One region of the Streptomyces sp. NPDC001515 genome, then DNA from elsewhere that is predicted to be linked to it. Evidence: riboswitches for the same ligand, from Rfam matches in the RefSeq annotation. Region 1 holds a riboswitch; each other region holds the start of a gene.
What was found. Region 1 has a riboswitch for cobalamin ahead of ACWCXC_RS35445 (ABC transporter substrate-binding protein). Riboswitches for the same ligand answer to the same signal wherever they lie in the genome.
Positions count from the first base shown of each region.

Region 2: linked by a shared signal. The riboswitch ahead of ACWCXC_RS08985 (ribonucleoside-diphosphate reductase subunit alpha) and the one ahead of ACWCXC_RS35445 (ABC transporter substrate-binding protein) in region 1 are both predicted to bind cobalamin.
Region 3: linked by a shared signal. The riboswitch ahead of ACWCXC_RS10805 (CbtB domain-containing protein) and the one ahead of ACWCXC_RS35445 (ABC transporter substrate-binding protein) in region 1 are both predicted to bind cobalamin.
Region 4: linked by a shared signal. The riboswitch ahead of ACWCXC_RS06460 (cobalamin biosynthesis protein) and the one ahead of ACWCXC_RS35445 (ABC transporter substrate-binding protein) in region 1 are both predicted to bind cobalamin.

Region 1 covers NZ_JBSFHN010000054.1:2,389-10,153, reverse strand. Annotated here, with positions in the region: gene ACWCXC_RS35450 (acyl-CoA dehydrogenase) at 1-1,555, shown strand, start outside; cobalamin riboswitch at 1,707-1,892, shown strand; gene ACWCXC_RS35445 (ABC transporter substrate-binding protein) at 1,927-2,994, shown strand; gene ACWCXC_RS35440 (FecCD family ABC transporter permease) at 3,063-4,070, shown strand; gene ACWCXC_RS35435 (ABC transporter ATP-binding protein) at 4,067-4,855, shown strand; gene ACWCXC_RS35430 (PRC and DUF2382 domain-containing protein) at 4,973-6,013, opposite strand; gene ACWCXC_RS35425 (IclR family transcriptional regulator) at 6,396-7,196, shown strand; gene ACWCXC_RS35420 (OPT/YSL family transporter) at 7,283-7,765, shown strand, end outside.
Region 2 covers NZ_JBSFHN010000006.1:34,020-41,784, reverse strand. Annotated here, with positions in the region: gene ACWCXC_RS08990 (ribonucleotide-diphosphate reductase subunit beta) at 1-10, opposite strand, end outside; gene ACWCXC_RS08985 (ribonucleoside-diphosphate reductase subunit alpha) at 10-2,391, opposite strand; cobalamin riboswitch at 2,533-2,655, opposite strand; gene ACWCXC_RS08980 (GNAT family N-acetyltransferase) at 2,710-3,222, opposite strand; gene mctP (monocarboxylate uptake permease MctP) at 3,335-4,963, opposite strand; gene ACWCXC_RS08970 (DUF3311 domain-containing protein) at 4,960-5,214, opposite strand; gene ACWCXC_RS08965 (GntR family transcriptional regulator) at 5,475-6,245, opposite strand; gene ACWCXC_RS08960 (sugar ABC transporter substrate-binding protein) at 6,528-7,765, shown strand, end outside.
Region 3 covers NZ_JBSFHN010000007.1:186,793-194,557, reverse strand. Annotated here, with positions in the region: gene ACWCXC_RS10830 (LacI family DNA-binding transcriptional regulator) at 1-966, shown strand, start outside; partial or broken gene ACWCXC_RS10825 (hypothetical protein) at 1,313-1,522, shown strand; partial or broken gene trxA (thioredoxin) at 1,561-1,938, opposite strand; gene ACWCXC_RS10815 (dihydrolipoyl dehydrogenase family protein) at 2,049-3,500, shown strand; gene ACWCXC_RS10810 (histidine phosphatase family protein) at 3,625-4,191, opposite strand; adenosylcobalamin (AdoCbl) riboswitch at 4,331-4,424, shown strand; gene ACWCXC_RS10805 (CbtB domain-containing protein) at 4,470-4,685, shown strand; gene ACWCXC_RS10800 (CbtA family protein) at 4,713-5,492, shown strand; gene ACWCXC_RS10795 (GNAT family N-acetyltransferase) at 5,567-6,076, opposite strand; gene ACWCXC_RS10790 (tetratricopeptide repeat protein) at 6,180-6,536, opposite strand; gene ACWCXC_RS10785 (pirin family protein) at 6,680-7,645, shown strand.
Region 4 covers NZ_JBSFHN010000003.1:284,852-292,616, reverse strand. Annotated here, with positions in the region: gene cobO (cob(I)yrinic acid a,c-diamide adenosyltransferase) at 1-530, opposite strand, end outside; gene ACWCXC_RS06470 (putative cobaltochelatase) at 530-2,557, opposite strand; gene ACWCXC_RS06465 (cobyric acid synthase) at 2,554-4,107, opposite strand; gene ACWCXC_RS06460 (cobalamin biosynthesis protein) at 4,104-5,105, opposite strand; cobalamin riboswitch at 5,238-5,360, opposite strand; gene ACWCXC_RS06455 (hypothetical protein) at 5,520-5,753, opposite strand; gene ACWCXC_RS06450 (anion permease) at 5,764-7,038, opposite strand; gene ACWCXC_RS06445 (class II aldolase/adducin family protein) at 7,275-7,765, shown strand, end outside.

The DNA.
Region 1 (7,765 bases):
CGCGCTGCGCCGCATGGGCACCTTCCTGTGCACGGAGGTGGCGCACGGCAACGACGCCGCCGCCCTCGAGACGACCGCCTCCTACGACCCCGACCGGGACGGCTTCGTCCTGCACACCCCGCACGCCGGCGCGCAGAAGTTCATGCCGAACACCAGCCCGGCCGGCGGCCCCAAATCGGGGCTCGTCGCCGCCCGGCTGCTCGTCGACGGCGTCGACGAGGGCGTCTTCCTCTTCCTGGTGCCGCTCACGGACACCACCCGGGCCCTGCCCGGCATCCGGGTGCGGCTGCTGCCCGCCCGGATGGGCAGCCCGGTCGACCACTGCCTGACCTCCTTCGACAGCGTCTTCGTGCCGCGCGGGGCGATGCTCGGGGGAGTGCAGGGGCGGATCGGTGACGACGGGGTCTTCCGCAGCGGCACCGAGGGCCGCAGGCGCCGCTTCCTCGTCTCCATCGGCCGGGTCACCGCCGGACGGATCTGCATGAGCGCCAGCGCGGTGGGCTCGGCCCGCGCCACCCTCGCCGTCGCCGTCCGCTACGGCGGACACCGCCTCGTCTCCGGCGGACGCGGCGCCCCGCCCGTGCCGGTCTCCGCCCACCGCAGCCACCACGGCCCGCTCGCCGAGGCCATGGCCACGGTCTTCGCGATGAGCCTGCTGCACCGCCGCGCCCTCGACCGCTGGGAGCGGGCCGAGCGGGCCGGGGCCGCCGACCGCGCGGCTGCCGGGCGCCTGGTCGACGTCGCCAAGGGCTGGATCACCTGGCAGGCCCGGTCCGTGATCGTCGAGAGCCGCGAACGCTGCGGCGCCCAGGGGCTGCTGGAGCACAACGGGATGACCGAGCTGGTCACCGGGGTCGAGGGCGCCATCACCGCCGAGGGCGACAATCTGGCCATCCACACCCGCGCCGCCGCGAGCCTGCTCCTGGACGCGGTGCGGGACGCCCCCGAGCGCCCGCCCGCCCGGCCGGCCCCCGGCGACCTCACCGATCCGCGCCACCTGGCCGCCCTGCTGGAGCGGATCGAGCAGCTCTGGTTCGCACGGGCCGCCCGCCGGATGGCCCGCGTGGAGCACGAGGACCCGAAGGAACGCTGGAACGCGGCGTCGGGACCGGCCCTGCGGGGCGTCGAGGCCCATGCCTACCGCCATGCGGCCGAGGCGTACGCGCAGGCGCTCGCGGAGCTGCCCGAGGGCCCGGCGCGCGACCGGCTGGACGAACTGGCCCGGCTGTTCGCCCTGCGCTGGATCGCCCGCAACAGCGGGGACCTGCTCGCCGACGGACAGCTGACGAACGATCAGGTCGAGGGGCTGACCGACGCCGTCGAGCAGCTGATCGCCGCCGTGGCCCCCCATCTGCGGGAGCTGGCCGCGGCGTTCGCGCTGCCCGACGAACTCCTCGCCGACTGGCCCATCGCGGGCCCCCGGTACACCGACGTCTACGACGACCCGGGGGCCTCCTGGCACACCCGGCCCGCCGAGGAGCCGGCGGGAGTGCCCGGGACATGGCGTGCGGAGACCTCCGGCCCCGGTGGCGAATCGGTTCGCCCCAAGGGGTGACCGGCCCGACGCCCTGTCGTCGCGCGTTCCGGCGGTGACCGGCGGTTCCTGCCGCGCCCGGCGCGTCCGGGTGCCCGCGCGGTGGCCGGTGGCAGGGGGCCGCGCCCCCGGCCACCGGCCCGCACCGCCGCTGAGCTGCGCGGAAGCTCGTGGTAGCGTGCCCGGTGCCAGTCGAACTCCAGCCAGGAGTCAGGGAATCCGGTGCGAATCCGGAACTGACGCGCAGCGGTGAGGGGGACGGGCGGGGCCACGGCCACTGGGAGACCACGGTTTCCCGGGAAGGCGCCCCGTCCGCGTGAACCCGAGTCCGAAGACCTGCTGGCACCCGCGGTCCGGACCGGGCCGCGGAGTCCGTACACCGGGCCCCGCGCATGGGCCCCGAGACGACGAGGTACTCCGTGCCGCCCCTCTTCGGCCACGCCCGCACCATCGCCCCGCTCACCGCCGCGCTCGTCCTGCTGACGGCCTGCGGCACCGGAGGGCAGACGCCCGCCGACGGCAACGGGGACGCCGCCGGCTACCCCGTGACCTTCACGAACTGCGGGCGCGCCGTCACCGTGCACCGCGCCCCCGAACGCGCCGTCGCCGTCGACCAGGGCTCGGCCGAGATCCTGCTCGCGCTCGGCCTCGCGGACCGGATGGCCGCGACCGCCACGTGGACCGACCCGGTGATGAAGGGCCTGGAGAAGGCCGCCGCCACGGTGCCCCGGATCTCCGACAACCGGCCCTCGTCCGAGAAGGTCCTGGACCGGGAACCCGACTTCGTCAGCGCCTCCTTCGCCTCCACCCTGGCCAAGGGCGGCGTCGCCCCGCGCGAACAGTTCGAGGAGCTGGGCGTGCCCACCTACGTCTCGCCCGCCGACTGCACCGCCAAGGACAACAGCAAGGACGGCGACGGGGTGCGCACCGGCACCCTCGCCCTGGACAGCGTCTACACCGAAGTGCGCGAGCTGGCCCGGGTGTTCGGCGTACCGGAACGGGGCGAGAAGCTGGTCGCCTCGCTCCGCGCACGCGTCCGGAAGGCCACCGCGACCGTCGACGCCTCCGGCGCCACGCTGATGTACTGGTTCGCCAACGCGCAATCCCCCTACCTGGCGGGCTGCTGCGGGGCCCCCGGCATCATCACCCGCGCACTCGGCGCGAAGAACGTCTTCGACGACACCCACGAGGAATGGCCGCAGATCACCTGGGAGACCGTCGCGGACCGCGATCCCTCCGTCCTGGTCATCGGTGACCTCACCCGCCGCTCCCAGACCGCCGAGAGCGCCGCGGGGAAGATCGCCTTCCTGGAGTCCCACCCCGTCACCCGGACCATGGACGCCGTACGGCACCGGCGGTACGTGCTGCTCAGCGGCCAGGCCATGAACCCGTCGATCCGCACCGTCGAGGGCGTGGAACGCGTCGCGGCCGGACTGCGCTCCTTCGGGCTGGCGGGGTGAGCGACACCGCACCGGCCGCGCCCCCGCACGAGGCCGCGCCGGCGGCCGGCCGCGCGGCGGGGCGGGCGCTGCGCGCCGGACTGGGCTGGGCCGGCGGGTCCCTGCTGCTCGCCCTGTCCGTCGCGGTCGCCGTCACCATCGGACCCGCCCGGATCTCCGTCCCCGACGTCTGGTCCGCCGTCGGCGCCCATCTCGGCCTCGGCACCTCGGACCTCTCCCCGATCCGCGACGGCATCATCTGGAACCTGCGCATGCCCCGGACCCTGCTCGCCGCGGTGTGCGGTGCGGGGCTCGCCGTCTGCGGCACCGTCATGCAGGCGCTGCTGCGCAATCCGCTCGCCGACCCGTTCGTCCTCGGCGTCTCCTCCGGGGCGTCCACCGGAGCGGTCGCCGTCGTCGTCCTCGGAGTCGGCGGGGGAGCGGTGTCGCTGTCGGCCGGCGCCTTCGCCGGGGCCCTGTGCTCCTTCGCGCTGGTGATGGCGCTCAGCCACAGCCTCGGAGGCAGCACCGACCGGGTCGTCCTGTCCGGGGTCGCCGCCATGCAGCTGTTCTCCGCGCTGACCTCCCTCGTCGTGATGACGGCCGCCGACGCCGAGCAGACCCGGGGCGTCCTGTTCTGGCTGCTCGGCTCGCTCGGCGGCGCCGGCTGGAGCGAGGTCGCCACCTGCGCCGCGATCCTCGCCGCGACCCTGGCGGTCTGCCTGGGCCACGCCCGTACGCTCGATGCCTTCGCCTTCGGCCAGGACGCCGCGGCGGCCCTCGGGGTCCGGGTCGCACGCACCCGGACGGTGCTGCTGTGCGCGACCGCCCTGCTGACCGCCGCGCTGGTGGCCGCCGCCGGCGCCATCGGGTTCGTCGGCCTCGTCCTGCCGCACGCGGCCCGCGCGCTCGCCGGATCCGGGCACGGCAGGCTGCTGCCCGTCACGGCGCTCGCCGGGGCCGTGTTCCTGGTCTGGGCGGACACCCTGGCGCGTACCGTTCTCGATCCCCAGGAGGTACCGGTGGGCGTCGTCACCGCCCTGATCGGCGTCCCCGCCTTCGTCCTGGTCCTGCACCGCACCCGGCGGACGCCGTGAGCGCGGGGGAGCCGGTCGGCCTGCGGGCCGACCGGGTGGACCGGCGGGCGGGCGGCCGGCTCGTCGTGGACGGCGTCTCGCTCGCCCCGCCTCCCGGCGGCACCACCGGGCTGATCGGCCCGAACGGCTCGGGGAAGTCCACCCTGCTGCGGATCCTGGCCGGGGTGCTCGCCCCGGAGGCCGGTGTGGTCACCCTCGACGGCGATCCGCTCGCGCGGATCGGCCGGCGCACGGCCGCCCGGCGCATCGCCGTCGTCGACCAGCACGCCGCGACCGACGCCGACCTGAACGTGGTGGACGTCGTACGGCTCGGCCGCATCCCGCACCGGCGCGCCTGGTCGGCCCCGACGCCCGAGGACGAGGCGGCGGTGGACGCGGCGCTGGAGCGGACCGGCCTGGCCGCCCGGCGCGCGCAGTCCTGGCACACGCTGTCCGGCGGCGAGCGCCAGCGCGTGCAGATCGCCCGCGCGCTCGCCCAGTGCCCGCGCGAACTCCTGCTGGACGAGCCGACCAACCATCTGGACATCCAGCACCAGCTGCAACTGCTGTCGCTGGTCACCGCGCTGCCGCTGACCGCCGTGATCGCGCTGCACGACCTGAACATGGCCGCGATGTTCTGCGACCGGATCGCGGTGCTGAACCGGGGCCGGGTGGTCGCCGCCGGCACCCCCGCCGAGGTCCTCACCGAGGAGCTGATAGCCGAGGTCTACCGGGTACGGGCGGTCGTCACCCCCGACGGGCCGGGGCACCGGCCCTCCGTCCGCTTCCTGCCGCAGCCGGTGTGAACACCGGGGCGGTGCGGAGGACGGGGCGGTGGGAGAGCGGGACGAGGGGGCGGACCCGGTGCGGGTCCGCCCCCTCGTCCGCGTGGAGCGCTGCGGCCGGTGGCCGGGGTGGGGCAGTCAGCGGTGGCGTCCCTTGCCCAGGTCACCGCCCGTGTCCCTGCCCGGCATGTCCTTCCCGCTCTTGCCGGTGCCGTCCGCGTAGTCGATCTGCTCCTTGCGCAGCTCGGCGGAGACCTCCTTCTGCTCCGTCACCCTGGTCGTCTCCATCCGCACCCGTTCGACGGGCACGGTCTCCTTGTGCGTGGTGGCGCGCTCGGCGTGCAGCGTGACCTCCACGTCCTGCTCGGAGAGGTCCGACCGGGCGGTCTTGTCGCCCGGACGCAGCGGCTCGCGGACCACCCGCACCTCCTCGTGTGTCACCGGCACCGTCCGGGTGACGTTCTCGGTGACCACGTACTTGTGGAGGCGGGCCTTGCCGCTCTCGTACTCCTCGGTGCCGATGTGCAGCTGCTCCTCGGAGCGGATCATCTCCTCCTTGCCGCCGGGGTCACCGGCGGACCGCTCGGCGCCCGCACCGACCAGCGGCCGGGAGGTGCCCGCCGCCGCGGTGTCGCGGTGCCGGCCCGTGCCCGTACCGGCACCCGCGCCGGCCGCCGCCGTCCCGGAGCCCGCGGTCCCGGTGCGGTCGGAGTCCGCCGCGCCCATCGCGCCGGCCCCGGCCGCCGCACCGGCTCCGGCGCCCGCCGCGCCCATCGTGCCCGTCCCCGCGGCCGTCGGGGCGTCGGCGCCCTTGGTGCCGCCGGATCCGGCGCGATCGCCCATCGCGGTCGTGGTGTTCCTGGTCAGGCCGTAGTGCCGGTAGAGCTCCTCCTCCTCGGCGACGGACAGATGCGCGTCCGCGTCCACCCGGGGGGCTTCCTTGACCTGGTCCTTCGTGTGCGAGATGTGGAGGTCGGAGCCCACCCGGCGGGCTCCGGCGAGGGGCACGAAACTCTCCTTCATGCCGAACAGACCGGTTTTGACCGTGACCCAGTCGGGTCGGCCGGTGTGGTCGTCGACGTACACCCGCCCGACGTTGCCGATCTTCTCACCCGCGGCGTCGTACGCCGTCAGGCCGTCGAGCTCTCCGGAATCCGTGAAACCGTCAGCGGCTCCCATGGCCGATTCCTCCTCGCTCGGGCGCGTCCTGTGGGTGGGTCCAGCAGGGGAGGCGCGTCCGGCTTCCATCGCGCCTCACCCGGATGGGCGCTGCAACCGCCCGCACCCCCGGCACCGGCGGCCACACCCGCGCCGGGACGGCGCAGGCCCCGCAGGGCGGAGGCGCGGCAGGGCGCGACGAATTACGCCGAACGGGTGAACGGGCGGGGCGGAGGCCCGTGCGCCGGGGGCCGGTGCCGCCCGCCGGAACGCCCTCGTCCGGATCTTTCCGGGAAACCCTTGACACCCGCCGGGTGCGCCCGCATCCTTTCGCCAGAAATCGCAACGTCGTTGCGATTTCCGCACCGATACGCGCACGACCTGCACGAAGGAGGCCCGGCCCATGGCGGAGAAGGGCGCGGACACCACCCCCGAGGCCGCTGCCGCACGGCAGGCCCCCGGAGTCCTCCAGACCGTGGACCGGGCCCTGCTCGTCCTGCTGACCTTCACCGAGCAGCGGCCCGAATGGGGCGTCAGCGAACTGGCCCGCCACCACGGCTGGGACAAGGCCGTCGTCCAGCGCCTGCTCACCACCCTGAGCGCGCGCGGCTTCCTGCTCTGCGACGAGAACAGCCGGCGCTACCGCCCCGGACCCGCCCTCTCCCGGCTGGCCCGGGTCAGCGAACACAGCGGGGTCCTCTCCTCGCTCTCCCGCCCGATACTCGCCCGGCTGCTGCGCGAGACCGGCGAGAGCGTCGTCCTCAACGTCCCGCACGGCGGCAGCTACCGCTGCGAGGCCGCCGTCGACGGCACCGGCCCGGTGCGCTACACCGCGATCATCGGCGCCGTCATGCCCGGCCACGCCGGAGCCTCCGGCCACACCCTCTTCGCGTACCACCCCGAACGCGAGATCCGGCAGATGTTCGGCGCCACCGGACTGACCCGGTTCAACGACCGCACCATCACCGACCTGGACGCGCTGCTCGACTGCTACGCCCGGGTCCGGGCCGACGGGTACTGCATCAGCCACGGCGAGTACGACGAAGCCGTGACCGCGGTCTCCGCCCCCGTCTTCCAGGGCGACGGCGTCCCCGCCTCCCTCACCGTCATCGGCCCCTCCCACCGCGTGGACCGGGCCGCCGACACCCTCGTGACGCTGGTACGCGCCGGGGCGGCGGAGATCACCGCCGCCCTCGGCGGCTGACCCGCGCCGCACACCGCCTCCGCCGGCCCCGCCCGTACCGCCGGGGCCCGGCCCCACCCAGCCCTGCTCACCGAAGGGGGTGCCCCATGGCGCACCACGTCTCCGCGCCGCACCCTGCCCAGCCGCCAGGCTCCGAAGAGTCCCGGTCGCACCCGCGCGTGGCGGAACCCGTCCTGCTGGTCGTCCTCGTGGTGCTCTCCGCCGTGGGCGCCGTCATCGGCATCGACCTGGTGTCCAAGCTCGGCATCTCCGCCAACACCTCGGTCGTCGGCGCCCTCGTCGCCATGCTGATCGGCCGCATCCCGCTCGGCTTCCTGCGCCGGATGCGCTCCGTCCACCGGCAGAACCTCGCCCAGAGCGCCATCTCAGCGGCGACCTTCGCCTCCGCCAACGCGCTGCTGACCTCCGTCGCCGTGCCCTACGTCTTCGGCCGCGAGGACCTCGTCTGGCCGATGCTCGCCGGAGCCACCATCGGGCTCGTCGTCGACGCCTGGGTGCTCTACCGCGCCTTCGGCTCCCGGCTGCTGCCCGCCGACGCCGCCTGGCCGCCCGGCACCGCCGCGGCCGAG
Region 2 (7,765 bases), on a different contig from region 1:
TGGCGCTCATTACTGGCAGGCCTCGCAGGACTCGGGGTTTTCGAGGGAGCAGGCGATCGCGTCCGCGTCGGGCGCCGGAGCCTGCGCGGGGACGGCGGCGGCGGCGGACGCCGCGCGGGCGATCCGGGTCGCCGGACGGGACCGCAGGTAGTACGTCGTCTTGAGCCCGCGCTTCCAGGCGTACGCGTACATCGAGGAGAGCTTGCCGATCGTCGGCGTCTCCAGGAACAGGTTGAGCGACTGGCTCTGGTCGAGGAACGGTGTACGGGCCGCCGCCATGTCGATCAGGCCGCGCTGCGGGATCTCCCACGCCGTGCGGTACAGCGCCCGCACCTCCTCGGGGATCCACGCGAAGCCCTGCACCGAGCCGCTCGCCTCGCGCAGCGCCTCACGGGTCCGCGCGTCCCAGACGCCGAGCGCCTTCAGCTCCTCCACCAGATAGCCGTTGACCTGGAGAAACTCACCGCTGAGCGTTTCGCGCTTGAAGAGGTTGGAGACCTGCGGCTCGATGCACTCGTACACCCCGGCGATCGAGGCGATCGTCGCCGTCGGCGCGATGGCGAGCAGCAGCGCGTTGCGCATCCCGCTCTTCGCGATCCGGGCGCGCAGCGCGTCCCACCGCTCCGGCCAGGCCCGCTCGGCGTCGTAGTGGTCGGGGTGCAGCACCCCGCGGGCGGCACGCGTCTCGGACCAGGCGGGGAGGGGGCCGGAGCGCTCCGCGAGATCGCACGACGCCTCGTACGCGGCGAGCATGATCCGCTCCGAGATCCGCGTGGACAGCGCGCGGGCCTCGGGGGAGTCGAAAGGCAGCCGCAGCTTGAAGAAGACGTCCTGGAGCCCCATCGCGCCCAGCCCCACCGGGCGCCAGCGGGCGTTGGACCGGCCGGCCTGCTCGGTCGGGTAGAAGTTGATGTCGACGACCCGGTCCAGGAAGGTCACGGCGGTGCGGACGGTGGCGTCCAGCCGCTCCCAGTCGATCGTGCCGCCTTCGACGAACGCGGCGAGGTTGACCGAGCCCAGGTTGCAGACGGCCGTCTCGCCGTCGTCGGTGACCTCCAGGATCTCGGTGCACAGGTTCGAGGAGTGCACCACGCGGCCCGGCTCCGCCGTCTGGTTCGCGGTCCGGTTGGAGGCGTCCTTGAACGTCATCCAGCCCTGGCCGGTCTGGGCCAGCGTCCGCATCATCCTGCCGTACAGCTCACGGGCCGGCAGGGTCCTGCGCGCCAGGCCCCGGGCCTCGGCGTCCCGGTAGGCCGCGTCGAACGCCTCGCCCCACAGGTCCACCAGCTCCGGCACGTCCGACGGGGAGAACAGCGACCAGGTGCCGTCCGCCTCCACCCGGCGCATGAACTCGTCCGGGATCCAGTGCGCCAGGTTGAGGTTGTGCGTGCGCCGCTGGTCCTCGCCGGTGTTGTCGCGCAGCTCCAGGAACTCCTCGATGTCCGCGTGCCAGGTCTCCAGGTAGACCGCCGCCGCGCCCTTGCGCCGGCCGCCCTGGTTGACCGCCGCCACGGAGGCGTCGAGCGTCTTCAGGAACGGCACGATGCCGTTGGAGTGCCCGTTGGTGCCGCGGATCAGCGAACCCCGGGCGCGGATGCGGGAGTACGGCAGACCGATGCCGCCCGCGTGCTTGGAGAGCCGGGCCACCTGGTGGTAGCGGTCGTAGATCGAGTCCAGCTCGTCGCGCGGCGAGTCCAGCAGATAGCAGGAGGACATCTGCGGATGGCGGGTGCCGGAGTTGAAGAGCGTGGGGGAGGAGGGCAGATAGTCCAGCCGGCTCATCAGCCCGTACAGCGCGGCGACCTCGTCCAGGGCGCGCGCCGATTCGTCCTCGGCCAGTCCGGCGGCGACGCGCAGCATGAAGTGCTGCGGCGTCTCGATGACCTGACGGGTGTGCGGGTGGCGCAGCAGATAGCGGCTGTGCAGGGTGCGCAGCCCGAAGTAGCCGAAGCGGTCGTCGGCGCCCTCGGCGAGCGCCCCCTCCACCAGCGCGTCCAGCGCGTCGGCGTGCCGCGCCACGAACGCGGCGGTGCGGTCCGCGATCAGCCCCTCGCGGTGGCCCACGGCGACCGAGGCGGAGAACGAGGTGGCGCCCTGCCCGGCCGCCTCCTCCGCGACGGCGCGGGTCAGCAGGCGGGCGGCGAGCCGGGAGTAGGCGGGGTCCTCGGAGATGAGCCCGGCGGCGGCCTCGGTGGCCAGCGAGCGCAGCTCGGCCTCGTCCGCGTGGGCGCTGCGGCCGCGCAGCGCGGCGGCGGCGACCCGTCCGGGGTCGGTGTCGGGCAGGTCCGCGGTGAGCGCGGTCAGGGTCCGCAGCAGCGCGGCCCCCGGTCCGTCGCCCGTGCTTCCCGTTGACTCGGCCGCTGAGACCGGATCGGCTGGCGCGATGGTCACCTGGTGCTCTCCCTCGCTCGGCTCGGGGCCGTCGGGTGCGCGGGGGCAGCCGGGCGGAGCGGGGCCCGGACAGGGCGGCACTCCGTGCGGCGTCCACCGGCCCATCCACGAGGCCCGGACGTCTGGGCACCCGGTTCGGTCGAGCCGGGTGCGCTGTCGGCAGGTCCTCGGACTGGAGGTGCGCGAAAGCGCACCGAACACACCGTTGCGGGACAGTTCCGGATTCGCACCGGATTCCCCTGCGGCGACAGCGAGCATGAGCATACATGTGGGGGCCGCCGGATGAGGCGGCCCCCACATGTTGTGTCGCATGGGTGCTCAGACGGAGGAGTGCAGCTCCAGCCGGTAGGTCAGCAGCCTCAGGTCGTCGATCGGATCCCAGTCCCGCTCGGGGGTCCGTACGAAGCCGAGGCGTTCGTAGATCCGGTGCGCCCCGCGCATGGCCGGCTGGGTCGACAGCACCAGGCCCGTGACGCCCTCGGTGGCCCGTGCGCGGGCTATGCAGGCCCGTACGAGCGCCTCGCCCGCGCCCGCCCCGCGCGCCTCGCGGGCGACCGCCAGCATCCGGAACTCCGCCTCGTCCGGTCCCGCGATGTCCGCCCAGGGATTGCCCGGCGCCGCGTAGGTGACTCCGCCCAGCACCCGCCCCCCGGCGTCCGCCGCGACCAGCACCTCGGCCTCGGCGGCCCGCCGGGCCACGTCGCGCAGGTGCACCAGATACGGGTCGTCGGCACCGAAGTCCAGCAGCCCGTCCCCGAGATAGGCCTCGGCGGTGATCTCGCCGAGGAGGGCGTGCTCCGAGGGGTCCACCGGTCGGATCGTCATGTCCATGTGCGGAGTCTGCCCCACGCCCCGGCACGGTCCGCGACCGGGTTCCGCGCCCGCGCGCGAACGGGCCGTCGCGCCCCCGGCAGCCGGGGGCGCGACGGCCCGTGACCGTGCGTCAGTGCCCGCCCGGCGCACCGGCGGTGGCCGGCGGGAGCACCTCGGTCACCCCGGGGTCGCCCGCGTCCGCCGTGTAGTCCTCCGGGGAGGTCTCGTCGATGCCGGCGGGGGCCTTCAGGGCGTTCAGGACGAACGTGAGGACCACCACGACCACGACGTTGAGCACGAAGGCGGTCAGACCGATGTAGCCGATCTCGCCGAGGCCCGGGATCTCCTTGGAGGAGCCGCCGAAGTGCTTCTGCGTGGGGCTCGCCACCCCGTACGCGGCGGCGGTGCCGTAGACCATGCCGACCGCCCAGCCGGCCAGCAGCGCCCAGCGGTGGAACCAGCGGGTGAAGAGGCCGCCGACCAGGGCCGGCATGGTCTGGAGGATCCAGATCCCGCCCAGCAGCTGGAAGTTGATCGCGACCGTCTTGTCCATGGTGAGGACGAAGGCGAGGGCGCCGACCTTCACCAGCAGCGACACCAGCTTGGAGACCTTGGTCTCCTGCTCGGGCGTCGCGTCGGGCTTCAGGAAGTCCTTGTAGATGTTGCGGGTGAACAGGTTGGCCGCCGCGATGGACATGATCGCGGCGGGCACCAGCGCGCCGATGCCGATGGCGGCGAAGGCCACGCCCGCGAACCAGTCCGGGAACATGTTCTCGAATAGCTGCGGGATCGCCAGCTGGCCGTTCTCCACTTTCACGCCGGCCGCGATCGCCATGAAGCCGAGCAGGGCGAGCAGGCCCAGCATCAGCGAGTACAGCGGCAGGATCGTGGTGTTGCGGCGGATCACGTCACGGCTGCGGCTGGAGAGCGTCGCCGTGATCGAGTGCGGATACATGAACAGGGCCAGCGCGGAGCCGAGTGCCAGCGTGGCGTACCCCCAGTGCCCGGCCTCGGGCGGGGCCAGCGCCCCGGTCGGCTTGCCGCCGGGCGGTCCGGCGAACTTGTCCGCGGCGGCCGAGAAGATGTCGTCGAAGCCGCCGAGCTTGATCGGGATGTAGATGATCGCCACGGCGATGACCAGGTAGATCAGCCCGTCCTTGACGAAGGCGATCAGCGCCGGCGCGCGCAGCCCGGAGGAGTAGGTGTACGCCGCGAGCACCGCGAACGCGAGCAGCAGCGGCAGGTCCTTGACGAACCAGTTGGTGTTCTCGCCGCCGCCGACGCCCATCACGTCCAGCACCGCCTGGATGCCCACGAGTTGGAGCGCGATGTAGGGCATGGTCGCCAGGATGCCGGTGACGGCGACCGCCAGCGACAGGCCCTTGGAGCCGAAGCGGCCGCGGACGAAGTCCGAGGTGGTGACGTAGCCGTGCTTGTGCGACACCGACCAGAGCCGGGGCAGGAAGGTGAAGATCAGCGGGTAGACCAGGATGGTGTACGGCACCGCGAAGAAGCCGGCCGCGCCCGCCGCGTAGATCGCCGCCGGGACGGCGACGAAGGTGTACGCGGTGTAGAGGTCGCCGCCGAGCAGGAACCAGGTGACCCAGGTGCCGAACGACCGTCCGCCCAGGCCCCATTCGTCGAGGCTGGCCTCGTTCTCGGCCTTGCGCCAGCGGGCCGCCATGAAGCCCATGACGGTGACGGCCACGAAGAAGAAGATGAAGACGCCGAGCGCGACGCCGTTCACGCCGTCCTTCATGACGACGCACCTCCCTTGCGGGCGCGCTGGTCACGCTGCCACAGCTTGTACGCGATCATGGTGAGCGCCGTGGAGATGAGCACCCAGAGCATCTGGTACCAGTAGAAGAACGGGATTCCGATGAAGGTCGGGTCGACCTTCGCGTACGAGCCCACCCACAGCATCGCCACGAACGGCGCGACGAGGCAGAGGGCGATGACCACCCGGACCGGGGTGATGGCGGGTGGTTTCTCGTCAGGATCTGCTGACATGGCGGCGACTCCGTCCCCTCGCTGAGCACCTGTAATGCGCAGGAAATCTAGGGCAGTGTCCCGGCTACCGTCACCCCCCGTCCGCATTGCGGTCCGGCAACGGTCACGGCGTCGCGTACGAGGGGTCGAAATGGCCTTATCCGTCGGGGGGTTGGTCCAGACCAATGGGGGTGAGGGGGGTCGCGTGCGGGCAGCGGAAGGCCCCCGTGGGAGGGTTCCCACGGGGGCCGGTCGGGGTGGCCGGAAGTGGCCCTGCCGGATCAGTCCAGCGGGCGCTTCAGGCGGGCCACGAACTTGTACCGGTCGCCCCGGTACACCGACCGCACCCACTCGACGGGTTCGCCCTGCTCGTCCAGCGAGTGGCGGGACAGCATCAGCATCGGCAGACCCACGTCCGTACCGAGCAGGCCGGCCTCGCGCGGGGTGGCCAGCGAGGTCTCGATGGTCTCCTCGGCCTCGGCCAGCCGCACGTCGTACACCTCGGCCAGCGCCGTGTAGAGAGAGGTGTACTTCACCAGCGAGCGGCGCAGCGCCGGGAAGCGCTTGGCCGAGAGGTGGGTGGTCTCGATGGCCATCGGCTCGCCGCTGGCCAGGCGGAGCCGCTCGATCCGCAGCACCCGCCCGCCCGCGTTGATGTCGAGCAGTCCGGCCAGGGTGTCGTCGGCCGTCACATAGCCGATGTCCAGGAGCTGGGACGTGGGTTCCAGTCCCTGGGCGCGCATGTCCTCGGTGTACGAGGTCAGCTGAAGGGCCTGCGAGACCTTCGGCTTGGCGACGAAGGTCCCCTTCCCCTGGATGCGCTCCAGCCGGCCCTCCACGACCAGCTCCTGGAGCGCCTGGCGCACCGTGGTGCGCGAGGTGTCGAACTCGGCGGCCAGGGTCCGCTCCGGGGGCACGGGCGTGCCCGGCGGCATGGTGTCCGTCATGTCGAGGAGATGTCGCTTCAGCCGGTAGTACTTCGGGACGCGTGCGGTGCGCGTGCCCGCACCCGCGCCCGTCTCGTTCTCCGCACTGCCCCCGTCGGCACCCATGGCCCGCCTTCCCGACTGCTGCGTTGCTGCCGTCACCGGCTCCTCCGTCTGTCGCGGCTCACATGGTGGCACGGTCCGGTCACGGCTCGTCGCCCTCCCTCAGGTGTCGGTCCTATAACGGACGCGAGTGCACTTCTTATACACCCTTGACACCCCTAAAGGTCTAGGCCAAGCTCCCGGTACTGGTCTAAACCATTAAAGACCAGGTCCCAGCCCCAGCAGTACTCGTCGGCGTTGTCTTGCGTGGTGGCAGGGGGTTGCAGCATCCCTGAGGAGGGTGGCGTGAAGCGCAAGCTCATCGCGGCGATCGGCGTCGCGGGCATGTTGGTTTCCATCGCGGCGTGTGGTTCGGACGACGACAAGGCGTCGTCGAAGGACCCGAAGGACCGCAAGGAAACGCTCACTGTCTGGCTGATGTCGGACGCGCAGAGCACGTGGCCCGAACTGGTCAAGGACGTCAACAGCCAGTTCAAGGCGAAGTACCCCAACGTCAAGGTCAACGTCCAGTACCAGACGTGGGCGGACAAGGCCAAGAAGCTGGACGCGGCCCTGGCCGGCGACAAGTACCCGGACGTGGTCGAGCTCGGTAACACCGAGACCATGACCTACATCCTCAACGGGGCGCTCGGCGAGATCGACCCGAAGAAGTACGAGAACTCGGACACCTGGATCAAGGGTCTGAAGGACACGTGCTCCTTCGAGGGCAAGCAGTACTGCGTGCCTTACTACGCCGGCGCCCGCGTCGCGATCTACAACAAGGACATGTTCAAGGCCGGCACCGGCAAGGACACCCTCCCCGCCACCCAGGACGAGCTGACCGCCGCGCTCGACAAGATCGGCGAGAAGTACGGCAAGGACAAGGCGTTCTCGCCGCTGTACCTGCCGGGCCGCTACTGGTACGCCGCGATGTCCTACGTCGCCGCCGAGGGCGGGTCCATCGCCAAGTACGACGAGGGCAAGAAGGAGTGGAAGTCCACTCTGTCGACGCCGGAGGCCCAGAAGGGCATCACCGACTTCGTCGAGCTCGTCAAGAAGTACAACCACGGCGACAAGACCAAGGACGAGGCGGACCACGCCAACGTCATGGCCAACGAGAAGACCGCTCTTCTCTACGGCAACGGCTGGGAGGCCGGCAGCGTCGTCGACTCCAAGGCGAACGGCAACCCGAAGCTGAAGGACAAGATCCTCACGGCGGGTATGCCCGGCCCGAACGGCAAGGCGCTCCCCTCCTTCATCGGCGGTTCCGACCTCGCCACCATCTCCAAGTCGAAGATCCAGGATCTCGGCGAGGAGTGGATCTCGATGTTCACCTCCGAGAAGTCGGAGGAGGTTCTCGCCTCGAAGAACATCCTTCCGAACAACACCAAGCAGCTTGAGCCCCTGAAGGCCAAGCCGGAGACCGCGGCCATCGCCAACGCCGTGCCGGACGCCTGGTTCACCCCGATCGCCCCCGGCTGGACCGCGATCGAGAAGAAGGAAACGCTCGAGATCATGCTGCTCGACATCATCAAGGGCAAGTC
Region 3 (7,765 bases), on a different contig from region 1:
GCGCGGCTCGCCGGCGTCTCCCGGGCCACCGTGTCGTACGTCCTCAACAACAACACGGCCGTACGGATCAGCGATCCGACCCGCCGACGGGTGCGGGAGGCGGCCACCGAACTCGGCTACGTACCCCACGCCGCCGCCCGGAGCCTGCGCGCCGGGCACTCGCGCATGGTCCTCCTGCCGACGGCGCACTTCCCGGCCGCGCCCCTGCACCAGCGCTTCCTGCACGGACTCGAAGCCGGTCTGCGCCGTCTCGACTACACCGTCGTCCAGTACGGATCGCTGGGCCTGGGCCCGCAGGACGCCGCCCGTTCCTGGGCCGAACTGCGGCCCGTCGCCGTCATCGCCCCCGGCTCGGTCCCGCTCACTCCGTCCGGCATCGCCCTGCTGCGCCGCTCCGGCGCGAAGGCGATCCTCACCCTCGGACCGCAGCCGGTCGCCGGAGCCCACGCGCTGATCATGGATCAGCGGGAGGTCGGCGGCAGCGCCGTCCGCCATCTGCTGGCACGGGGCAGGCGCCGGATCGGAGTGGTGATGCCCGAGGAGCCGGAACTCGCGCTCTTCGCCGAGCCCCGGCTCGCCGGTGCCCGCCTGGCCGCCGAGGCCGAGGGGGCCGCGATCGAGGTCCTTCCCCTCCGCTACGCGGAGGACTCCGCCGCCAAACTGGCCGCCCGCTGGCCCGCGCTCGGGCTGGACGGCGTCTTCGCGTACGACGACACCTACGCGATGCTCCTGATGCGCGCCCTCCAGGACACCGGAGTATCCGTTCCCGGGGACACCGCGCTGGTGGGCGCGGACGACTCCCTGCCGGCGCGGCTGCTCAGACCGCGACTGAGCAGCGTGCGGATGGAACTGGCCACCGTGGAGCCGCTGGCCGACCTCGTCGACCGCCTGGTACGCCACCCCGCCACGGAACCGGAACGGCACGATCTCCTGCGGGCCCGTACCGTCCACCGGGAATCCAGCTGACGGCACCGCACGACGGCGCGACGTGCGGGGCGGACCACTCGTGCTTAGCGTCGTGACCATGAGCCATCCGCAGAGTTACGAGATCCTGATCGTCCCCGCCTTCACCGACGGCAGGCCCGTGGTGGAGCAGGAGACCGCCGCCGACGCACCCGAGAGTGGCGGCAGTGGCGGCGGGGCCGTTGCGGAGGATGCGGGAACGAAGGGGTCCGACGGCGCTGCCGAGGGCACCGCCCGCCCGGACGGCTCGGAGGCGTCGGACGGTCCCGCCCGCGTCGGTCTCCCCGGCGCATCCGGTCACGACTCCGGCACGCCCACGGGCGCCACGCTCGTCTCCGGCGGAGACGCGGGCAATCTGGGGCCCGGCCCCGCCATCCGTTCGGCGGTCGTGACCGCCACGGGCGAGACCGGGGAGTCGGGCTATCCGCGCTACGCGGGCGACGGCATGGTCGCGGACATCGACCCCGCGACGCACACCGTCGAGGCCCTGCTGGTCGACGGCGCCGAACTCGACTACGGACTCTCGGTCCGCCTCTCCGAGCGGAGCGTCGGGGGCTGAACCGCCCCGCGCGGGGTCTGCGTGCGGCAGTGGAGGGCCTACTTCTGGCCCTTCTGCTGCTCCTCGATGGACTTGCGGACCTCGTCCATGTCCAGCTTCCGGGCCTGGCCGATCACGTCCTCCAGGGCCGCCTCCGGCAGCGCGCCGGGCTGGGCGAAGACCGCCACGTTGTCACGGACGATCATCAGCGTCGGAATGGACCGGATCTCGAACGCCGCCGCCAGCTCCTGCTGCGCCTCGGTGTCGACCTTCGCGAACACGAGGTCCTGGTGACGCTCGGACGCCGCGTCGTAGACCGGTGCGAACTGCCGGCACGGGCCGCACCAGGAAGCCCAGAAGTCGATCAGGACGAATTCGTTGTCACTGACCACCTGATCGAAGTTTTCCTTGGTGAGTTCAACCGTGCTCATGCTCTGCTCCCTCTTTTCCGTGCCCGTATCGACGTGTCCGGCACAACGGTGTCCGTGCTCGCGCTATTCCGCCTGCCCATGTGGCCGCCCCGCACCCCCATGGCCAGAATGGGGCCATGACATCTGCCTCTGCTGTGGAGCCCCTCGCGTACGACGTCGTGGTCATCGGTGCGGGCCCGGTCGGTGAGAACGTGGCGGACCGGGCGCGCGCCGCCGGGCTGAGCACCGCCGTCGTGGAGTCCGAACTGGTCGGCGGCGAGTGCTCCTACTGGGCGTGCATGCCCAGCAAGGCCCTGCTGCGCCCGGTCGTGGCTCGCGCCGACGCCCGCCGCGTCCCCGGCCTCGCCGGCGCGGTACGGGGCCCGCTGGACACCGAGGCGGTGCTCGCCCACCGTGACGACTACGCCTCGCACTGGAAGGACGACGGACAGGTCGCCTGGCTGGAGGGGATCGGGGCGGTCGTCCACCGCGGTCACGGCCGTCTGACCGGACCGAAACAGGTCACGGTCACGGCTCCCGACGGTACGGAGCACCGGCTCACCGCGCGGCACGCGGTGGCCGTCTGCACGGGCAGCCGGGCCGTCCTCCCCGCACTGCCCGGCATCGACACGGTCCGCCCCTGGACCAGCCGGGAGGCCACCAGCGCCAAGGAGGTGCCGGGCCGCCTGGTCGTCGTCGGCGGGGGAGTGGTCGGCGTCGAGATGGCCACGGTCTGGGGTGCGCTCGGGTCCCAGGTCACCCTGCTCGTCCGCGGGCGGGGGCTGCTGCCCCGGATGGAACCCTTCGCCGGCGAGCTGGTCGCCGAGGCGCTGACGGAGGCGGGCGCCGACATCCGTACGGGCGTCTCCGCCACCTCCGTACGGCGCGGCGACCCGGACGGACCCGTCGTCGTCACACTCGACGACGGGAAGAGCGTCGAGGCCGACGAGATCCTCTTCGCCACCGGCCGCGCCCCGCGCACCGACGATCTGGGCCTCGCGTCGATCGGCCTGGAGCCCGGTTCCTGGCTCACGGTCGACGACAGCTGCCGCGTCGAGGGCACCCCCTGGCTCTACGCCGTCGGGGACGTCAACCACCGCGCCCTCCTGACGCACCAGGGCAAGTACCAGGCCAGGATCGCGGGCGCCGCCATCGCCGCGCGGGCCCGGCAGGAGGCCGCGGACCCGGACGCGGACCCCTGGGGCCCGTACACGGCCACGGCGGACCACGCGGCCGTGCCCCAGGTCGTCTTCACCGACCCCGAGGCGGCCTCGGTCGGCCTCACCCTGGCCGAGGCGGAACGGGCGGGCCACCGCGTCCGCGCCGTCGACTACGACCTGGCGGACGTCGCCGGAGCCGGGCTGTACGCGGACGGCTACCGGGGCCGCGCCCGCATGGTCGTCGACCTGGACCGGGAGATCCTGCGCGGTGTCACGTTCGTGGGCCCCGGCATCGGCGAACTGCTGCACTCGGCGACGGTCGCGGTGGCCGGTGAGGTCCCCATCGACCGGCTGTGGCACGCGGTGCCCGCGTATCCGACGATCAGCGAGATCTGGCTGCGGCTGCTGGAGACGTACCGGGACAGCTGAGCGCCCCGGGAGCCTGTCCGGCCCCTTCCCGTCTGCCGGGCGACGCCCCGCACGCCGAGAGCACGCACCGGACAGCGCCCGGCCACGCCCTGCGGGCGGACGGACGGGAAGGGCCGGACAGGCTCTACGAGGGTGTCAGGGGCCGCCCGCACCGCAGGTTCCACCGCCCCGGCCGGCCGCCGAGTTCGGTCAGGGTGAGCGGAGGGACGTCGAGCCGCCAGAACGCGACCGCCGGGAGGCCGAGCGCGTGGACGGTCGCCGCCCGCACCACGGCGGGTTCCGCGACCGCCAGCACCCGGCGCCGGCCGCCCGCCCCGGCGGCGAGCGCGTCGAGCCAGGACCCGGCCCGTACGCAGAGGTCGAGCAGGGACTCACCGCCGTGCGGGGCGGCGCCCGGATCCGCGAGCCAGGCGGCCACGGCATCGGGCTCGCGCGCGGCCACCGAGTCCAGCCGCTCCCCGGTCCAGCGCCCCAACTCCCAGTCGTGGGGCGCGGGTTCGGCATCGCAGTCGAGACCCAGGGCCTCGGCGGTGGCGGCGCAGCGCCGGGACGGTCCGCGTACGGCCCCGTCGGCGGCCGGAAGACGCGCGGAGGCCGCCCGCGCCTGCCGGAACCCGGCCGCGTCGAGCGGCCCGTCCCCGGCGAACCGGGCCTCGCGCAGCCCCGGGTTCATCGCCGGTGAGATCAGCATCACCCGTACCGTCACCACCGCACTCCCCTTCCCGAACAAGGGTCACCTGCCCGTGCCCACCCTGGCATCCCGGCTGCCCGCCGCCCGCCTCGGGCACCATGGCGGCACCCGCGCGCAGGCTGTATCGTCGCGACGACATGACGAGGGTGTGATGGAAGTCCGGTGGGAATCCGGCACGGTCGCGCCACTGTGTACCCGCACGCGTGCGGGAAGTCAGACCCGGCACCTTCGTCTCAGGCACCACGATCGGGACGCGTGTTCCCTCAGGAGGTTCTGCCATGGCACAGTCCGCTGCCCCCGTCACCGGCGCACCCGCCGTCACCCCCGTTTCGCTGAGGACCCTGGCCCCCTGGGCGGTCTTCTTCGGCATCCTCATGCTGGTCCTGCTCTATTTCGTCGGAGCCGAGCAGGGCGCCACCGCGCTCATCTCCGGTGAGGGCGTGCACGAATGGGTCCACGACGGACGCCACCTCCTCGGTTTCCCCTGCCACTGATCCTGCCGCTTCAGCCAGGGGACACCCATGAACTCTCTATCCGTACGGGCCCTGTTGGTCCGCGGCATGCTGGCCGGCCTGATCGCCGGCGCCTTCGCCCTGCTGGTCGCCCACTTCCTCGGTGAGCCGCGGGTCGACGCGGCCATCGCGCTCGAAGAGGCGCACGCGCACGGCCACGACCACGGCGGCGGCGGGGAACTCGTCAGCCGCACCCTCCAGTCCACCGCGGGTCTCGCCACCGGCGTCCTCGTCTTCGGGGTAGCCGTGGGCGGCATCGCCGCACTCGTCTTCTGCTACGCGCTCGGCCGCGTCGGCCGGTTCGGGCCGAGGGCCACGGCGGCACTCCTCGCGGGCGCGGCCCTGCTCGCGGTGTACGTCGTGCCGTTCCTGAAGTACCCGGCGAACCCGCCGGCCGTCGGCAACCCCGACACCATCGGCTCGCGCACCACGCTGTTCTTCCTGATGGTCGCCCTCAGCGTGCTCCTGGCCGTGGCGGCCGTCCTCACCGGCAAGCGGCTGGCCCCGCGCCTCGGCAACTGGAACGCGAGCATCGCCGCGGCGGGCGGCTATGTGCTGGTCATCGGCCTCGCGTACGCCTTCCTCCCGTCGTACGACGAGGTCGGGAAGGACTTCCCGGCCTCGCTGCTCTGGGAGTTCCGCCTGGCCACGCTGGCGGTCCAGGCGACCCTGTGGACCGTCTTCGGCCTGGTCTTCGGCTCGCTGGCGGAACGCCTGCTGGTGCCGTCCCCGGACCGCGACGCGGCCCGGAACGGCGAGGCGGACCGGACGGCGGCCCTGACCGGCTGACACCCGGGCCGTCAACGGACGGAGCCCGCCGGGAACGATCCGGCGGGCTCCGTCCGTTGAACGGGCGCGCCCGTTCAACGGGTGTCGTCGTGGCCGCCCCACTCGATCCGGTAGTGCTTCAGCCGCTCGTCCTGCTTCACGAACCGCATGCCGGCCGCGCTCATCACGTGCTGGGACGCGGTGTTGTCGAGATCGGTGTCCCCGTGCACGCACACGACGCCCTGCTCCCAGGCCAACCGGAGCAGGGCGCGCAGCGCCTCGGAGGCGTACCCCTTGCCCCGCACGGAGGGCACGAGCCCGTATCCGATCGTGACGTGACCCCGGCCGTCCGGCGCCCCGTGGAAGCCGATGCCCCCGACGACCAGCCCGTCCGCGCGGAGCCGTATCGCGTACGAACCGAAGGGAGTGGGGTCGCCGCTCGTCGCACAGTCGGCGAGGAAGCGGGTGGCGGCGGCACGCTCGCCGGGGGAGGGGAAACCGGGGGCCCACCGCTCCCCGTCGATGGGGCTGCCCGCCGCCACCCGCTCGGCGTGGGCGACGGTCATCGGACGAAGCAGCAGACGCGGGGTGGAGAGATCGTTCATGCCCGTGGGGTATCACGCGCGGAGCCGGGCCCGCACCCCCATTGACGGGGGTGCGGGCCCGGCGGCGTCTTCCGGAACGGGGCTCCGGACGCTGCCTGGAACCTCAGACGTCACCCTTCGCCGGGAAGTCCCCGGCGAGCGCGGCGGCCATCCGCAGATGCGTGTCGGCCTCGGCCTGCTTGCCCTGGCGCTCCAGGGTGCGTCCGAGCATCAGCCGGGCGTACTCCTCGACGGGGTCGCGCTCCAGGACGGCGCGCAGTTCCGTCTCGGCCCGGACGAGGCGCGCCGAGTGGTAGTAGGCGCGGGCCAGCAGCAGCCGCGGCGCGACCTGCTCGGGAACCTCCTCGACGAGGCCGGTCAGGATGCGGGCGGCGGTGGTGTACTCCTTCGCGTCGAAGAAGAACCGGGCACGCTCCCAGCGCTCGGCGGCGGTGCCGAACTCGTAGTAGGCGTCGCTCATGTGACCTCCTCGGTCGAGGGCGGCGGCCGGGCCGGTCCCGTACCTGTCCGTACGCCACAACACCGATAGATGGTTTAACATTCCACTAAATATTCGGCGTGGAGTCCGGCCACGCGCAGTCGCACGGGAATAGGTTGAGCGCCATGAGCAATCTCGATCGCCAGGCCGCACTCTCCGTCTGCGGAGGGCGGGGCTTCGTCGTCGCCGAGCCCGTACGCGAACTCCTCACCCCGCGACACGTCCGGCTCGGTGAGTCGACCGAGGTCCGCCGGCTGCTGCCGAACCTGGGCCGCCGCATGGTCGGCGCCTGGGCCTTCGTCGACCACTACGGCCCCGACGACATCGCCGACGAGCCCGGGATGCAGGTGCCGCCCCATCCGCACATGGGCCTCCAGACCGTGAGCTGGCTGCACGAGGGCGAGGTCCTCCACCGCGACAGCCTCGGCAGCCTGGAGACCATCCGCCCCCGCGAACTCGGCCTGATGACCTCCGGCCGCGCGATCAGCCACTCCGAGGAGAGCCCCCGGCAGCACGCCGCCCTCCTCCATGGCGCCCAGCTCTGGGTCGCCCTCCCCGACGCCCACCGCGACGTCGAGCCCCACTTCCAGCACCACACGGACCTGCCCACCGTGGTCGCCCCCGGCCTCACCGCCACGGTCATCCTCGGCACCCTCGACGGCGCCACCTCCCCCGGCACCGCCTACACCCCCATCGTCGGTGCAGACCTCGCCCTCGCCCACGGCACCGAGGCGCGCCTCCCCCTCGACCCCGACTTCGAGTACGCCGTCCTCTCCATGTCCGGCGAGGCCGAGGTCGACGGCGTCCCCGTCCTCCCCGGCTCCATGCTCTACCTCGGCTGCGGCCGCACCGAACTCCCCCTGCGCGCGGCGTCGGACGCGGGGCTGATGCTGCTGGGCGGGGAGCCGTTCGAGGAGGAGATCGTGATGTGGTGGAACTTCATCGGCAGGACGCAGGACGACATCGCGCAGGCCCGCGAGGCATGGACGAACGGCGACCGCTTCGGCACCGTACGGGGCTACGACGGCGCCCCGCTTTCCGCTCCGGCCCTGCCGGCGGTGCCGTTGAAGGCGCGCGGTCGGGTGCGTTGACCTGCTCTTTCTCCTCGGTGGGGGTCCTCGTCACCCGTGGTCACGTGCGGGCGGAGGATGGCCTCCACAGGGGGCGTTGGAGGGGGCCTGGTTCCGGGTGTTCGCGTACGGCTGCGTGAT
Region 4 (7,765 bases), on a different contig from region 1:
ACCAGGTCCGCCGCCTCCAGCAGAGCGGCCGGCGCGTTGCGCCCGGTGATCACCACATGCTGGGTGCCGGGCCGGTTCCGCAGCACCTCGACGACCTCGGCCGGGTCGATCCACCCCCAGTGCAGCGGATAGGCGAACTCGTCGAGCACGTACAGCCGGTACGTCTCCGCCGCCAGATCGCGCTTGACCTGCTCCCAGCCCTCACGGGCCTTCGCCTCGTTGTCGCTCTGGTCGTCGCGCTGGACCCAGGACCAGCCCTCGCCCATCTTGTGCCAGGTGACGGAGCCGCCCTCGCCGCTCGCCCCGAGGACCTTCAGCGCGTTCTCCTCGCCGACCTTCCACTTCGCCGACTTCACGAACTGGAACACCCCGATCGGCCACCCCTGGTTCCAGGCGCGCAGCGCCGTCCCGAAGGCGGCCGTCGACTTCCCCTTGCCGGCGCCGGTGTGCACCATCAGCAGCGGGCGGTTGCGCCGCTGACGCGTGGTGAGACCGTCGTCCGGCACGCTGTCCGGCTGTCCCTGAGGCATTACGCGACCCTCCTGAGGGTGTTCGTCACGTCCTTGACCAGACCGGCGACGGCGTCGGCCCGCAGCTCGTCGAGCGTGACGGCGGTGCCGCCCAGCTCACCGGCGAGCACCCCGGCGAGCCCCAGCCGGACCGGCCCCGCCTCGCAGTCCACGACGACCGACGCGGTGCCCCCGGCCGCGTGCAGCCGGGCCGCCCGCGCGGCCAGCGCCAGCGGCTCGGGCCCGCCGGTGGCCCGGCCGTCCGTCAGCACCACGAGCAGCGGCCGCCGCGAGGGATCGCGCAGCCGCTCCACCCGCAGCACCTCATGGGCCTTCAGCAGCCCGGCGGCCACCGGGGAACGGCCCCCGGTCGCCAGGCCCTCCAGCCGGGCCGCCGCGGCGTCCACCGAGGACGTCGGGGGCAGCACCAGCTCGGCGCCCCGGCCCCGGAAGGTGATCAGCCCGACCTTGTCCCGCCGCTGATAGGCGTCCAGCAGCAGGGAGAGCGCCGCCCCCTTCACCGCGCCCATCCGCTGCCGCGCGGCCATCGACCCGGAGGCGTCCACGACGAAGAGCACGAGGTTGCCCTCGCGCCCCTCCCGCACCGCCTGGCGCAGATCGTCCCGCCGCACCACCAGCCCCGGACCCGACCGGCCCCGCGCCCGCTGGTGCGGGGCTGCGGCCCGTACGGTCGCGGCCAGATGAAGCGCCGTCAGCCCGCCGCGCGGACGCCGGTCCCCGGTCGTCCGCCCCTGCGCGGAACGCGCCCGGGACCGCCGCCCCGCCGCCCCCTCGCCCAGCCCGGGAACGCTCAGCGCCTTCGTCCGGAACGGCTCACCTGCCCGGACCGGTGCCTGTTCACCGCCCTGCCCCGGCAGCGAGGGACCCGGCTCAGGTCCCCGCTCCGACGGGCCGTCACCGGCCGTCCCGGGCGTGTCGTCCGCTCCCGCCCCGGGACCCGGCGGCGTGTCGGGACCGCCCCCCCGGGGCGGCCGGCCACCGCCCCCGGGGCCGTCCGGCTCCGGATCGTCGTCCCCGCCGCCGTTCTCCTCCAGCGTGTCGTCGAGCTTGTCCTCGTCCAGCCCCGGCGCGTCGAAGGGGTTGCGCCGGCGGCGGTGGGGGAGCGCCAGCAGGGCGGCCTGCCGGACGTCCTCGGCCAGCACGTCCCCGCGCCCCGCCCAGGCGGCCAGCGCGGTCGCCGTCCGGGCCATCACGATGTCGGCCCGCATCCCGTCCACCTCGAACGCCGCGCACGTCGCCGCGATCTGCCGCAGCGCGCGGTCGCCCAGCCGGACCTCCGGCAGCAGCGCCCGCGCGGCCGTGATCCGCTCCCGCAGCGCCGCCTCCTCCGGCGCCCACCGGGCCGCGAAACCCGCCGGATCGTCGTCGTACGCCAGCCGCCGCCGCACCACCTCCACCCGCAGATCGGTGTCCCGGGACGCGGCGACCTCCACGGTCAGCCCGAACCGGTCGAGCAGCTGCGGGCGCAGTTCGCCCTCCTCGGGGTTCATCGTCCCCACGAGCAGGAACCGCGCGGCATGCCGTACGGAGACGCCCTCGCGCTCCACGTACGAGGCGCCCATCGCCGCCGCGTCCAGCAGCAGGTCGACCAGGTGGTCGTGGAGGAGGTTGACCTCGTCGACGTAGAGGATCCCCCGGTGCGCCTCGGCCAGCAGCCCCGGCTCGAAGGACTTCACGCCCTCGGCCAGCGCCCGTTCGATGTCCAGGGCCCCGACGAGCCGGTCCTCCGAGGCGCCGACGGGCAGCTCGACCGTGCGGGCGGGCCGCGCCGCGCCGGCCCCGGACGGGTGCGGGCCGTCCGGGCACACCGGATCGGGGGCGTCGGGGGCGCAGGAGAACCGGCAGCCGGGGACGACGGTGACCTCGGGCATCAGCGCGGCCAGTGCCCGGACGGCGGTGGACTTCGCGGTGCCCTTCTCGCCCCGGACGAGGACTCCGCCGACGGCGGGGCTCACCGCGTTGAGCAGCAGCCCGAGTCGCAGGTCGTCCTGTCCGACGATGGCGGTGAAGGGGTAGGGCGTACTCACATGACCTCCTGGGCGGGGGACGCGGGCGCACCCGGCGGAACGAACGGCAGTCCGGACGGCGCGCCCGACTCGATGAGCCGCCACAGCGCGTCGGTGTCCGCGTGCTCCTCGATCAGATCGCCGAGCCGGTCGAGCTGCTCCTCGCGGAGCGCGGCGAAGCAGGTGTCGGGGGCGGGGACGAAACGGCGGCCCCCGGCCCGCGCCACCTCGGTCAGGAAGGCGCGCCGGAAGGCGTCGCTCTCCAGCGAGCCGTGCCAGTGGGTGCCCCAGACGGAGCCGGAGCGGCAGCCGTCCAGCGGGCGGCCCCGCCCGTCGGTGAGGAAGGGCTCGCCGCCGCGCACGTCCGCGACGCCGTGGTGGATCTCGTACCCCTCGACCGGGGCGCCCAGCGCCTCGCCGGACGGCCGGGCGAGGGTCTTCTCGCGGTCGAAGCGGATCCGGACCGGGAGCAGCCCCAGCCCCTCGACGCGGCCGGCGCGCGATTCCACCTCGTCCTCGATCCGCTCGCCGAGCAGTTGGTAGCCGCCGCACACGCCGAGCACCGGACGGCCCTCGGCGGCCCGCCGCAGCAGCGCGTCGGCCAGTCCGCGCTCGCGCAGCCAGGCCAGCGCCTTCACGGTGCCCCGGGTGCCGGGCACGACGACGAGATCGGCGTCCGCCAGCTCCTCCGCGCGGTCCACGAACCGCACGACGACGCCCGGTTCGGCGGCCAGCGCGTCGACGTCGGTGAAGTTCGACATCAGCGGCACCGCGCACACGGCGACGCGCAGCACGTCTTCCCCGTGCGGCGGGGCCACCACCGACTCGCGCACGGCGCCGCGCAGCGACACCCGCAGTCCGTCCTCCTCGTCGATGCCCAGACCGTGCGCGAAGGGCAGCACCCCGTACGACGGCCGGCCGGTCAGCTCCCGCAGCATGCCGAGGCCGGGCTCCAGCAGCGAGACGTCGCCCCGGAACTTGTTCACCAGATAGCCGGCGATCAGCTCCTGGTCCTCGGGCGCGAGCAGCGCGGTCGTTCCGAAGAACGAGGCGAAGACCCCGCCCCGGTCGATGTCGCCGACCACCACCACCGGGAAGCGGGCGGCCCGCGCGATGCCCATGTTGACGATGTCGGTGCGCCGCAGATTGATCTCGGCCGGACTGCCCGCGCCCTCGCAGATCACCGCGTCGTACGTGCCGCGCAGCCGCTCCAGGCAGTCCGTGACGGTGGACAGCAGGGACTCCTGCCGGCCCCCGTGGTAGCCCCGGGCGCTCATCTCGCCGACCGGGCGCCCCATCAGCACCACCTGGCTGGAGCGGTCGCTCCCGGGCTTGAGGAGCACCGGGTTCATCAGGGCGGTCGGCTCGACGCGGGCGGCCTGGGCCTGCATGGCCTGGGCCCGTCCGATCTCGGCGCCCTCGCGGGTCACGAAGGAGTTCAGCGACATGTTCTGCGCCTTGAAGGGCGCCACCTTCACGCCCCGGCGCACCAGCCAGCGGCAGATGCCCGCCGTGACGACGCTCTTGCCCGCGTCCGACGTGGTCCCGGCGACCAGCAGTCCGCCGCTCATGTCCTGCTCCGTCCGGTGGTGGGGGAGGGGGCGGCCCCGGCCCGGGACCGGAGGCGGCGGGCAGCCGCGCCCGCGCCCAGCCGGGCCACGACGCTGACGCCGAGCGCCAGGGCGCCGACCCGGCGCGAGAGCCGTACCGCGCGTTCGATGTCGGCGGTCTCCACGGCCCGGCCCGCCGCGCCGTTGAGCACGGGACGGTGCTCGACCCGGCCGCCGTAGGCCAGCGTGCCGCCGAGCCGCACGCCGAGCGCCCCCGCGAACGCGGCCTCCACCGGGCCCGCGTTGGGGCTCGGATGCGCGGCCGCGTCCGCCCGCCAGGCCCGGAGCGCCGCGCGCGGCGACCCTCCGGCGGCGGTGGCGAGCAGGGCGGTCAGCCGGGCGCCGGGCCAGCCGGCCACGTCGTCGAGGCGGGCGGAGGCCCAGCCGTAGCGCCGGTGGCGGGGCGACCTGTGGCCCACCATGGCGTCCAGCGTGTTGGCGGCCCGGAAGCCGACGAGTCCGGGGACGCCGCCCAGCGCCCCCCACACCAGGGCGCCGACGACGGCGTCCGAGGTGTTCTCGGCGACGGACTCCACGACGGCACGGGCGATCTGCGGTCCGTCCAGGGACTGCGGGTCGCGGCCGCACAGATGCGGCAGCCGTTCCCGGGCCCCCTCGACGTCCCCGGCGGCCAGCGCGCCGCCGATGGCCCGCGCCTCGCGCCCCAGGGAGGTTCCGCCGACGACGGACCAGGTGGCGGCGGCGGTCAGGGCCACGGAGGCGGCGGGGCGGTGGCGCAGGGCGCGGGAGGCCAGGGCGGCGGCCCCGGCGGCGCCGCCGGCGCAGACCAGGGTGTGCAGCGCGCCCCACCCCCGGTGGTCGCGCCACAGCAGGCGTTCGACGTCCGCCGCGGCCCGCCCGAAGGCGGCCACCGGATGGCCCCTGCGGGGGTCACCGAGCAGCAGATCACCGATCATCCCGGCCGTGGCGCCGTACGCGAAGACGCGATCGGCACGCACGGGTCAGCCGGCCGTGGCGCCTCGGCGGGCCCCGGTACGGGGAAGCGGCGGGGAAGGGTTGGCGACGGGGCCGGGCATGGCGATATGTCCTCACTCAGGGTCCGCGCCCTGGTTCGACGAGACGGCGACCAGAGTCTCCTGGCTCCCGGATCCGCGGTCTCCCGGTCTTCCGGCCCGGTGGGCCGTGACGTCCGAGAGGGGGGACCGCTCCCCGGTGACAGTGGCGGGACCGCGCCGGATTCGCACCGGCTTCCTCTGCTGTCGCCGTAATGGCTCCGGCAGTCCACCACGCTCCGCGAACACCCGTCAACTTGCCGTTGACCTGCGGGGGCGCGGTGTGGGCGGACACACACAGGGCCGGACACCCGCGAAGGGGCGCCCGGCCCGGTGGGGGTCGGAGAGGGCGTACGGCCCTCAGGCGACGATCAGATAGATCCCGTACGCGACCGCCGCCGCGCACAGTCCGAAGCAGACGTACCCGCCGGCGCGGGCCAGCAGGACCGACCCGCCCGCCGCGCCGCCCCGCGCGGCCGGTTCCGGCTGCTTGGAAAGGCCGACGATGCCGAGGGTGAACAGGCCCACCAGGGCGACGGTGGTGACGAGGGAGACGCCGAAGACGGTGCCGAGTGCTGCCCAGTCGATGTGCATGTGTGTGTCCTTACACCGTGGCGGGTCGGGCCGGATCGGCGGTGACGGGCGCGGCCGGGGCCGGAAGGGTCGCCGTCAGGTCGGGCTGGGCGGCGAGCGTGGGCGGCGGGCTGACGGCCGCGATGGCGGTGGTGACGACACCGGCCGGTTCGGCGTCCGGCGCGGTCCGGGCGCCGGACGGTGCGACGTCGTCGTGGCCCACGGGCTTGCGGCGCGAGAGCGCCCAGATCGCACCGGAGCCGGCGACCAGCAGCACCGCCACGACGACGACGCCCCAGGTGCCCTGCTTGGTGACGAACTCGGCGCCCGCGCCGACCAGACCGGCGGCCGGCAGGGTCAGGCCCCAGGCGACGAACATCCGGGTGGCGGTGGACCAGCGGACCACGCCCCCCCGGCGGCCGAGGCCCGCGCCCATCACCGCGCCGGAGCAGGACTGGGTGGTGGAGAGGGAGAAGCCGAGGTGCGAGGAGGCCAGGATGACGGTGGCCGCGCTGGTCTGGGCGGCGAAGCCCTGCGGCGGCTTGAGCTCGGTCAGTCCGCTGCCCATGGTGCGGATGATGCGCCAGCCGCCGAGGTAGGTGCCCATCGCGATGGCGAGACCGGCGCTCACGATCACCCAGACCGGCGGGTTGGAGCCGGGGGAGAGGACGCCGCCGGTGACCAGGGCGAGCGTGATGATGCCCATGGTCTTCTGCGCGTCGTTGGTGCCGTGGGCGAGGGAGACCAGGCCGGCCGAGGCGATCTGGCCCGCCCGGTAGCCCTTGGCGGTGGCCTTCTCCTGGGCGTCGCCCTTGATCCGGCCGCCGATGCGGTACGTCAGCCGGGTGGCCAGCAGGGCGGCGACACCGGCGACGATCGGGGCGGCGACCGCGGGGAGCAGCACCTTGGTGACGACGGTGCCGCCGTCGACGGAGGACCAGCCGGCGGACATCACCGCGGCGCCGATGAGGCCGCCGAACAGGGCGTGGGAGGAACTGGAGGGCAGGCCGACCAGCCAGGTCAGCAGATTCCACAGGATGGCGCCGACGAGCGCCGCGAAGATGACCTCGGTTCTGAGCCCGTCTTCATTGATGATCCCGCCGGAGATCGTCTTGGCGACCTCCACCGACAGGAACGCGCCGACGAGGTTGAGAACGGCGGACATGGCCACCGCTGTCTTGGGTTTGAGTGCGCCGGTCGAGATGGTCGTGGCCATCGCGTTGGCGGTGTCGTGGAAACCGTTCGTGAAATCGAACACTAGAGCTGTCACGATCACTATCGCGAGCAGCAGCGTGATGTGTTCCATTTACCCAGGCAATCGTTCGACGTCATTGGCACGTGGACCGTAGGCAAGCTGGGTGAACGGAAGATGAACTGGGCAGGGCTTTGCGGTGACCCCAACCGGAGCCCGGCCGCCCTCTTCGCCCGCCGGACGGCGACGGGATTCCGCTACGGGCCGGGCGTGGCCCAGAATTCGGGGCCTGGCGCGGTCCCGCGCGAGGGGGCGGCGCGGGGCCGCTCATCCGTGGAAAGGATCTTCGTATGAGCGATGAGTGGCGCGAATCGATCGAAGCGGCCTGGGACGCGGTCGTCGCGACCGCCCGCAGGACCGCCGCCGAGGGGCTGGTCGTGGGGACCTCGGGAAACGTCTCCGCGCGGGTCGGCTCCACGATCCTCGTCACCCCCAGCGGAGTGCCCTACGACCGGCTGCGCCCCCAGGATCTGACGGCCGTGGATCCGGACGGTAGGCAGACCCATGGAGAACTGACCCCCACCAGCGAACTCCCGCTCCACCTCGCCGTCTACCGGAACACCGACGCGGCCGCCGTCGTGCACACCCACGCCGTCCACGCCACCGCCGTCTCGACGCTGGTCACCGAGGTGCCCTCACTCCACTACGCCTCCGCGATGCTCGGCGGCCCCGTCCGGGTCGCCGCCTACGCCCGCTACGGCACCGAGGAGCTGGCCGAGAACATGCTCCTGGCCCTGCGCGACCGCACCGGCTGTCTGCTGGGCAACCACGGCACCGTCAC